2 regions of the Ideonella sp. genome follow, and region 2 is predicted to be linked to the other one. Evidence: predicted binding sites of a transcription regulator. Region 2 holds the regulator's gene; the other holds the start of a gene.
What was found. The regulator FliA, encoded in region 2, starts transcription of late flagellar genes. The targets are predictions, from matches to a motif close to CTAAAGTTTNNNNNNNNNNNGCCGNTA.

Region 1 (4,141 bases), on a different contig from region 2:
GGGGTCTTGCCGCTGGTGGCGGTGACCTTGAAGCTCAGCGTGCTGTTCTTGTAGGCGTCGGGCACGGCGTAGCTGAAATCGTGGCGGCCGGCGTCCAGGTCTTTCAGCTCGACGGTGCCGATCGTGGCGCCGGCGCTGTTCTGGATCTCGACCTTGGCATCGGTGGCGGCGCTGCTCAGCTCGAAGCCGCCGTCGCCGGTGCCGTCTTGCACCCGCAGCGTGTTGCCTTCGACCGCCACATCGTGGCCGATCAGCGCGGCGCTCTGCATCGCCTGCAGCTGCACGAACTGGCCGTTCAGGCCCGACACGGTGCCGTTGAGTTTCTCCAGGCCCGAGACGGTGCTGATCTGCGCCATCTGCGTCGTGACCTGCGCGTTGTCCATCGGGTTCAACGGGTCCTGGTTCTGCATTTGCGCGACCAGCAGCTTCATGAAGCGGTCGGACTGCTCGGCCGCGCTGGTCGAGCTGTCGTTCACGCTGTTGGCAGCGGTCTTGGCGTTGTTGTTCAGGGCGGCGATGGTCATGGCGCGTGGCGGTCCGGGTTAGGGTGAGGGCGCGTCAGCCCTGGCCCAGCTGCAGGGTCTTCTGCAGCAAGGTCTTCGCGGTGTTCATCACCTCGATGTTGTTCTGGTACGACCGCGAGGCCGAGATCATGTTGACCATCTCCTCGACCGGGTTCACGTTGCTGAAGGTCACGTAGCCCTCGGCATCGGCGGCGGGGTGGCCGGGCTGGTGCACCTTGCGGCCAGGCGTCTGGTCTTCGCTGATCGTCGACACGCGCACACCGGCGCTGCCGTCGACCGGGTTGCCCGGGTCGGCGCCGGCGGCGCTGCCCGAAGCCCCCATCAGCACGGTCTGGAACACGACCTGGCGCGCCTTGTAGGCCTGGCCATCGGGGCCGGCCACGCTGTCGGCGTTGGCCAGGTTCGAGGCCACCACGTTCAGCCGCTGGCTTTGCGCGCTGACCGCGCTGCCGGAGATATCAAAGACCTTGAACATGCTCATGTCAGCCCCTCGTCCGTCGAGTACGTCGGCCGATCCCCCGAGGGGATGGCGGGCCGGCTAGGGAGCGGCCCGTCGCTCGGCCCGCTTGCGTTGATCGTGGTCGGTGTCATGTCAGCGTCGCTCAGCCTTGGCTGGGGCTCTTCATCGCGTCCAGCATCTCGCGGACGTGGCCGTTGATGAAGCGCAGCGTCGCCTCGTACTTCACCGAGTTCTCGGCGAAGCTCGCGCGTTCGCGGTCCATGTCGACGCTGTTGCTGTCGAGGTTGGTCTGGCTCGGCGTGGCGTAGCGCAGCGCCGCCTGCTCGGCGGTGGCGCCGCCGGGCAGCGCCATGTGGCCGGCCCGGGTGGTTGCCATCTGGCCGGCGGCGGGCAGTTGGCCGGTGGCCGCCTTCAGCGCAGTCGAAAAATCCAGGTCGCGGGCCTGGTAGCCCGGCGTGTCGGCGTTGGCGATGTTGCTGGCGATCACCCGCTGGCGTTCGGCGCGAAGCGTCAAGGCCTGGGCTTGGAAGTCCAGCTGCGAGGTCAGGCGGTTGACGTTCATGGTGCAGAAATCCTTCAGGTTCAAGGGCGGTGGGCCGATAACAGACACAACGCCGCGTTCGCCGATTGTGAAAGTCGGCCCCTTGGGCAAAGGCCCGAATAGCGGCCCATGACCCCGCCATTTCGCGCCTTGGCTGCGGGCCAGCATGCCTACAGTCACTGGCCATGAGCCTCACCCGTTCTCCGTCTGCCTTGCGCGCCCGTTCGCGTGATCTGGTGCGCCTGGCCGGCGCCGCGGCGCTGTGCAGTGCCGGGCTGGCCTGGGGCCAGGCGGCTGCGCCGGTGGCCCAGGACAACCCCGAGATGGCGGCCGTCAGCGCCCAGGTGCAGCAGATGGCCCGCGACAGCGCTGGCCGTGCCGGCCTGGGGCAGGCCCGCGTCGAGGTCGAGGTGGGCAGCCTGGATCCGCGCCTCAAATTGGCGCCATGCCAGCGCATCGAACCCTATCTGCCGCCCGGCCTGCCGGTCTGGGGGCGCACCCGCATCGGCCTGAAGTGCACCCAGGGCAGCAAGCTCTGGAACGTCACGCTGCCGATCACGGTGCATGTCTGGTCTCGCTCGCTGGTCACGCAGACGGCATTGGCCGGTGGCACCCAGCTCGCGGCGGAACATTTCACCGAAGCCGAGGTCGACCTGGCAGCGGCCCCCGGGTTGCCGATCAGCCAGCCTGGGCTGGCGATTGGGCGTACCCTGAGCCGGCCGGTGCCCGCGGGCACCGCACTGCGGCAGACAGACTTGAAGGCACGGCAATGGTTTGCGGCCGGTGAGACGGTGCGGGTCGTGGCCGTGGGCCCGGGCTGGCAGGTCGTGACCGAAGGCGAAGCGATGAACCCGGGGCTGGAAGGGCAGACTGTGCGCATCCGCACCGAGTCTGGCCGGCTGCTGCAGGGCCGCCCGGTGGGCGACCGGCAGGTGGAGGTGGCGCTGTGACGACCAAAGCGCAAAGGGCGCTGCCCTTCGTTCCTTGGGGCGCGTTGAAGGCGGTCACTTTGAAGGCCGTGCGAAATAGTCCTAAAGTTCTGTCGGGCACTGTCGAAACCCGATCAATGCCGAAAGTTCCCGCCGGGTCCGCTTCGGATTTCAGGAGAGTTCCATGAAAATCGGTTCACTCGATACCAAAGCCACCGTGGCGCCGATGCAGAACGATCGCAAGTCGGGCAGTGCAGACAAGACTGGTGGCAGCACCGGTTCTGCGCAGCCGAGCGCGACGGTCAGCATCTCGACCACCGCCAGCATGATCAGCAGCGCCGACACCGACGGCACCTTCGACGCCGACAAGGTCGCCCGCATGGCCCAGGCCATTCGCGACGGCAAGTTCGAGGTCAACGCCGACGCGATCGCCGACAAGCTCATTGCCAACACGCAAGAGCTGCTGCGCAAGTATTCGTCGTCCTGACCTGACACCGGCGCGGGCCGCCCGCGCCGCCTGCCGACTGCTTCACCGCCTGCTGCCCGCTGCTGCGAGCGGCACGCTTCATATCACCCTGGCCGCGCGCCACAGCACCCCACCGCACCATGCTGAGCTCTCCCGCTGAACAACACGCGCTGCGCCAGACATCCGACCTGGAGTCGGCCTTGACCGCCGTGGAAGCGCGCCTGGCCGAGCTGGCCGAAGCGCTGAAGAACCGCGACGCCGACAGCACCGAGATGGCCTCGACCGCGCTGCACCGCGCGTTGACGCTGGCGGTCGACCATTCGACCCGCGCCGCCCGCAACGGCGGCATGCCCCCGGCGCTGCGCCGCCGCCTGGCGATGGCCGGTGGCCAGGTTGCCGCGCTGCGCGAGGCGATCGCCCGCGCCTCGGTCTCGCTCGACAAATCGATCGAGATCCTGCTGCCCGAAGCCGGCACCGCGCAGGCACCGGTTTACGGCGCCCAAGGCAACCCGTGGCGTGCCGCTTCCAGTGGTGTCGCTGAAGCCTGACGCTTTCTCGATTGCATGAAAGGCGGCTCGCTTCGGCGGGCCGTTCTTGTTTTGGAGCGGCACGTGGTGGCGTGGGCCGAGGGGGTTGGGTGACCGGCTACGTTCATGTCCCCCGGCATCGGCCTTTGGCCGCTGCCTCCTCCTAATACTTCACTGCGCCGGTCACCCAACCCCCTCGGCCGGCACCGTGGTTTGACCTTCGTTTCATACGAACGACGACGGTGCCGATCAGGGAGGCGGGGTGTTGTGCGCAGTGAAGTAAAGGAGGAGCCGGCAGCCGTCAGGCTGGCGGCGGGGGACATGAACGGAGCACAGCGCCCCGCCTTCCTGATCCGCTCACCCCCAGCCACCATCAACCCGTCGAAAGCCCCGCTTTTCGGAGCCTCACGCCCCTCAAGTCCCGCGGATCATCTGGGCAAGACCCCCTCAGTGCTTGGAGCACGTCATGATTCGTTCGCTCTGGATTTCGAAAACCGGGATGGAAGCCCAGCAGACCCAGCTGGACCATATCTCGAACAACCTCGCCAACGTCGCCACCAGCGGCTACAAGAGAGCCCACGCACAGTTCGAAGACCTGATCTACCAGAACCTGCGCCAATCGGGCGCGGCCAGCTCCGAGCAGACGCAGCTGCCGACCGGCCTGCAGATCGGCCTGGGCACCCGGGCCGTGGCC
Region 2 (4,141 bases):
GGCCGCGTACACGTCGATGCGGCCGTAGCCGATCATGTTGTTGGGCCAGGTGGTGGGCGAGGTGCCGCCGCAGGTCTGGTTGACCGGGTCGGTCACGCCGTCTTGCTGCGCCGTCTTGCGGAACAGCTTCTCGACCGCGGCCGGGTTGCCCTTCAGCGACGGCACGGCCGACATCAGCAGGGCGGCGGCGCCGGCCACGTGCGGCGTGGCCATGCTGGTGCCGCTCATCGTGGTGTAGGTGTTGGGCGGGTAGGCCGAGAAGATGTTGACACCCGGGGCGGAGACATCGGGCTTGACGCCCTTCACCTTGGCCACCGGGCCGCGGCTCGAGAAGCCGGCCAGCTTGTCGGCGCTGTCGGTTGCGCCGATCGTGAACGACAGCTGATAGATCGCCGGCGGGTCGGTGATCGTGCTGCAGTTCGGGCCGTCGTTGGCGGCGGCGGCCACGAACAGGATGCCGCCCTTGACCAGGTTGTTGACGGCGGCCTTGATCTCGGTGCCGACCGTGCAGCCTTCGCCGTCGGTGCAGCCCCACGAGTTGCTGATGATGTCCGGCGCCTTGTCCGGGTCGGGGTTCTTGTTCTGCAGGTCGGTGGGCGCCAGCATCCACTGCATGCACTCGATGTAGGTGGCCGGCGTGCCGTTACCGGCGTTCATGTTGCGGCAGCCGATCCACTTGGCGCCAGGGGCCACGCCGACCTGGTGGGTGGCGTTGTCGTCACCGGCGAAGGTGCCGGCGGTGTGGGTGCCGTGGCCATGGTCGTCACAGGGCTGCGGCGAGTTGGCCGGGCAGCTGCTGTTGGCGGTGTGGATGGCGTCGTGCCAGTTGTAGTTGTGGTCGGCGGTGCTGCCGTTCCAGCCGCGGTACTGCGACTTCAGCGCCGAGTGATCCCAGCGGTAGCCGGTGTCTTCGCCGGCGATGGTCACGCCTTCGCCCTTGACGCCTTCGGCCCAGACCTTGGGGGCGTTGATCTTGTCCACGCCCCAGGCGATCGACTCGACGCCCGTCGGCGATTCGGTGCGGCTGGCGTCACGCTGCGGCAGCTGCACCTTGATGGTCGGGTTGGGCTCGATGCGGCTGACTTCGTCGCGCGCGGCGAGCGCCGCCAGGTCGGCCGCCGAGAGCTTGGCGTAGACGACGTTCGCGATCCAGAACGCCTGGTATTCGATGCCGCGCGAATCCAGCCAGGCGCGCAGGCCACCTTGCTGCGCATCGGCGCGGTTGACCAGCGCATTGACCAGCGCGCGGCGCTTGGCCTTGTAGTCGGCCCCTTCTGGGAGCGACGCCACGGCCGGCGTCTTCTGGTCCTTGAGCACGATCAGTGCTTCGGCCCGCCCGTCGCGGCGCGCCGCTGCGGCGAGATCGCCATTGATCTGCCCGGCCCAGGCCGTGCCGCTGGCAATGGCCAGGGCCACGAGGGAAAGGCGGTGCCATCTGACGTTCGATTTGCTCATGACCTCGAATGCTCCTCAAAGTTGGGCGCTGGGATGGCGGCGCCCCTGCGCCGGTGCAAGCGAGCGATTCTGCGCTTGGCACGGGCCCTGAAAGCACCCCGCTGAACCATGTTGAACATCGTGCCCCCCACGTCCAAGGGGGCGCCTGCCGAGCCAGGCCGCCATCAAGCGCATCCCGGGGGCGGGCGCGGCCCAGAAACGCCAACGCCTCCCGAAGGAGGCGTTGCACCACACGTTCCGACTCAGCTGCGGCGGGTCACCACTCGCGCAGCTTGACCCGCAAGCGCGCGATCGACTGGCTGTGCAGCTGGCACACGCGCGACTCGGTCACGCCCAGCACGGCGGCGATTTCCTTCAGGTTCATGTCGTGCTCGTAGTACATGCTCATCACGTACTGCTCGCGCTCGGGCAGCTTCTTGATCGCTTCGACCAGGGCTTCGCGCATGCGGTGGTCTTGCAGCTGCGCCAGCGGGTTGCCGTCTTCGTTGGCCACGTGGCGGTCGAGGAACTCGTCGCCGCCTTCGTCGCCGGACATGTCTTCCAGGTAGACCAGCTGGGTGCCGCGCACCTTGGTCAGCGTGTCCTGGTATTCGGTCAGCGTGACGCCCATTTCCTTGGCGATCTCGCTTTCGGCCGGGGCGCGGCCGTATTGCTGCTCGAGCTTGTGCACGGCGGCCTCGATCTCGCGCTGCTGGCGGCGGTTGCCGCGGCTCATCCAGTCGCTGCCGCGCAGCTCGTCGAGCATCGCGCCGCGGATGCGCTGGGTGGCGAAGGTTTCGAACTGCACGCCCTGGTCGGTGTCGAAGCGGCCCATCGCGTCGTGCAGGCCGATCATGCCGACCTGGATCAGGTCGTCGATCTCCACGTTGGCCGGCAGCTTGGCGATCATCTGGTGCGCCAGGCGGCGCACCAGCGGGCTGTACTGCTTGAGCATCGCGTTGGCGTCGATGCCGGGCATCGCTTTGGCGTCGAGTCGGCCGGTGGCGGTGTACATGGGCGGTCTCCGAGAGGGGGCGTGTTCGGGTCAGTAGGCGTGCACGTCGTGGCCCGCGCTGAGCGGGGCCAAGCCAAAGCCGGTGTCGGGCGCTTCGGGGTCGAGCAGTTGGTTCGCGGCCAGGCGGGCCAGGGCCGGCGTGGCAGGGGCGGTCAGCGGGTCGCGCTTGTCGAGCCACACGGCTTCGCGCACCACGGTGCCCAGGAAGCTGTCGGCCGTCTCGGCCAGGCGCTCGGCGATGCGTTGCGCGGCCTTGGGCGCGCCGGCCATGCCGGTCAGCAGGTCGAAGGTCATCAGCCCGCTGCGCTGCGACAGCAGCTTCATCGAGGTGTAGGCGTCGGTCAGGCTGGCCGGGTCGAGCGTGGTGGTCAGCACGGTGCGCACCTCGCGCCGGCCGAGCAGGCGGACCAGGTCGCGGGCGTTGGCGTGCAGCAGCAGCACGTCGGCCTGCGGCGCCGCGGTTTCGACGGCGTTGAGCCAGGCTTCGCACGAGCCGCGGCTGTTGACGTGGCGCAGTGGCAGGCCGCGGGCGGCCAGGTAGGACATGTTCGGCCCGAGCGATTCGATCGCCGCGGCGAGGTCGATCTCGGCCATCGCGTTGGCGCGCGGGGCGCAGTCGGCCGCGTCGACCACCAGCGCGTGGGCGCCGAGCTCGGTGAAGGCGCCGGCCAGCCGCTCGAGCAAGATCGGCGTGCAGTCGACATGGGCGTTGAAGGCGATCGGCACCAGCCGCTGGCGGCGGCCAGACGCGAACAGCCGGCGCAGGCCCTCGGCCTGGTCGACCGGGCCGGAGCCTTCGTCTTCGGTGGGGTAGGGCAGCGGGCGCATGGCGGTGTCGTCCGTGGCGTTCACAGGTGCAGCGAGGCGCCGCCGGCCGCGCGGCCGCCGCGGGTGGCGGTGGCGAACACCAGCTGCACGTCGTCGGCTTCGAGCTTCCAGGTCGAGCTGGTCGGGGCGCGCAGGGCGCGCTGCACCAGCGCGTTGGGCGACAGGCGGTGCCAGTCTTCGGGCACGCGCTGGCCGTTGGCCACGCCCAGCACCTTGAGCTTGTGGCGGATGATCGCGTCCAGCGCCGGGGCCAGCTTGACGGCCTCGTCGATCTTGCTCAGCACCACGCCTTTGCACTGGGCGGCGCGCCAGTTGGTGATGACCTCGTCGATCGTCTCGCCCTGGGCCGACGCGTCGACCACCAGCAGGCGCTGGATCGAGCGGTGGCTCAGCATGTCCAGCAGCTCGCGGGTGCGGCTGTCGCGCTGGGCCATGCCGGCGGTGTCGATCAGGACCATCTTCTTGCCCGACAGCAGTTCCAGCAGGTCTTCGAGCGAGGCGCGGTCGTGGGCGGTGTGCACCGGCACGCCGAGGATGCGGCCGTAGGCGCGCAGTTGTTCGTGGGCGCCAACGCGGTAGGCGTCGAGCGTGATCAGGCCCAGGTTGGCGGCGCCGTATTGCGTGGCGAAGGCGGCGGCCAGCTTGGCGGTGCTGGTGGTCTTGCCGACACCGGTGGAGCCGATCAGCGCGAACACGCCGCCTTGCTCTTCGAGCGCAGGCTCGGTGTCGCCGGCGTGCAGGTTGCGCTCCAGCACGCTGGCGGCCCAGACGGCTTCGTCAGCGGCGTTGGCGGGCAGTGCGTCGACCAGCTTGCGGATCAGGCCGGGCGAGAAGCCGGCGTCGAGCAGCTTCTGCGCCAGCAGG

Region 1: a site for FliA is predicted at 2,557-2,583, ahead of flgM (flagellar biosynthesis anti-sigma factor FlgM). Genes of this name have one in related genera too.

Annotation. Positions count from the first base shown of each region.
Region 1 is NZ_JAYSDQ010000001.1:372,405-376,545, forward strand. It holds gene ACE3SG_RS01580 (flagellar hook assembly protein FlgD) at 1-524, opposite strand, end outside; gene flgC (flagellar basal body rod protein FlgC) at 559-1,005, opposite strand; gene flgB (flagellar basal body rod protein FlgB) at 1,127-1,546, opposite strand; gene flgA (flagellar basal body P-ring formation chaperone FlgA) at 1,711-2,475, shown strand; gene flgM (flagellar biosynthesis anti-sigma factor FlgM) at 2,639-2,941, shown strand; gene ACE3SG_RS01605 (hypothetical protein) at 3,061-3,468, shown strand; gene flgG (flagellar basal-body rod protein FlgG) at 3,914-4,141, shown strand, end outside.
Region 2 is NZ_JAYSDQ010000011.1:131,502-135,642, forward strand. It holds gene ACE3SG_RS15965 (S8 family serine peptidase) at 1-1,455, opposite strand, end outside; gene ACE3SG_RS15970 (RNA polymerase sigma factor FliA) at 1,712-2,449, opposite strand; gene ACE3SG_RS15975 (flagellar biosynthesis protein) at 2,480-3,277, opposite strand; gene flhF (flagellar biosynthesis protein FlhF) at 3,298-4,141, opposite strand, start outside.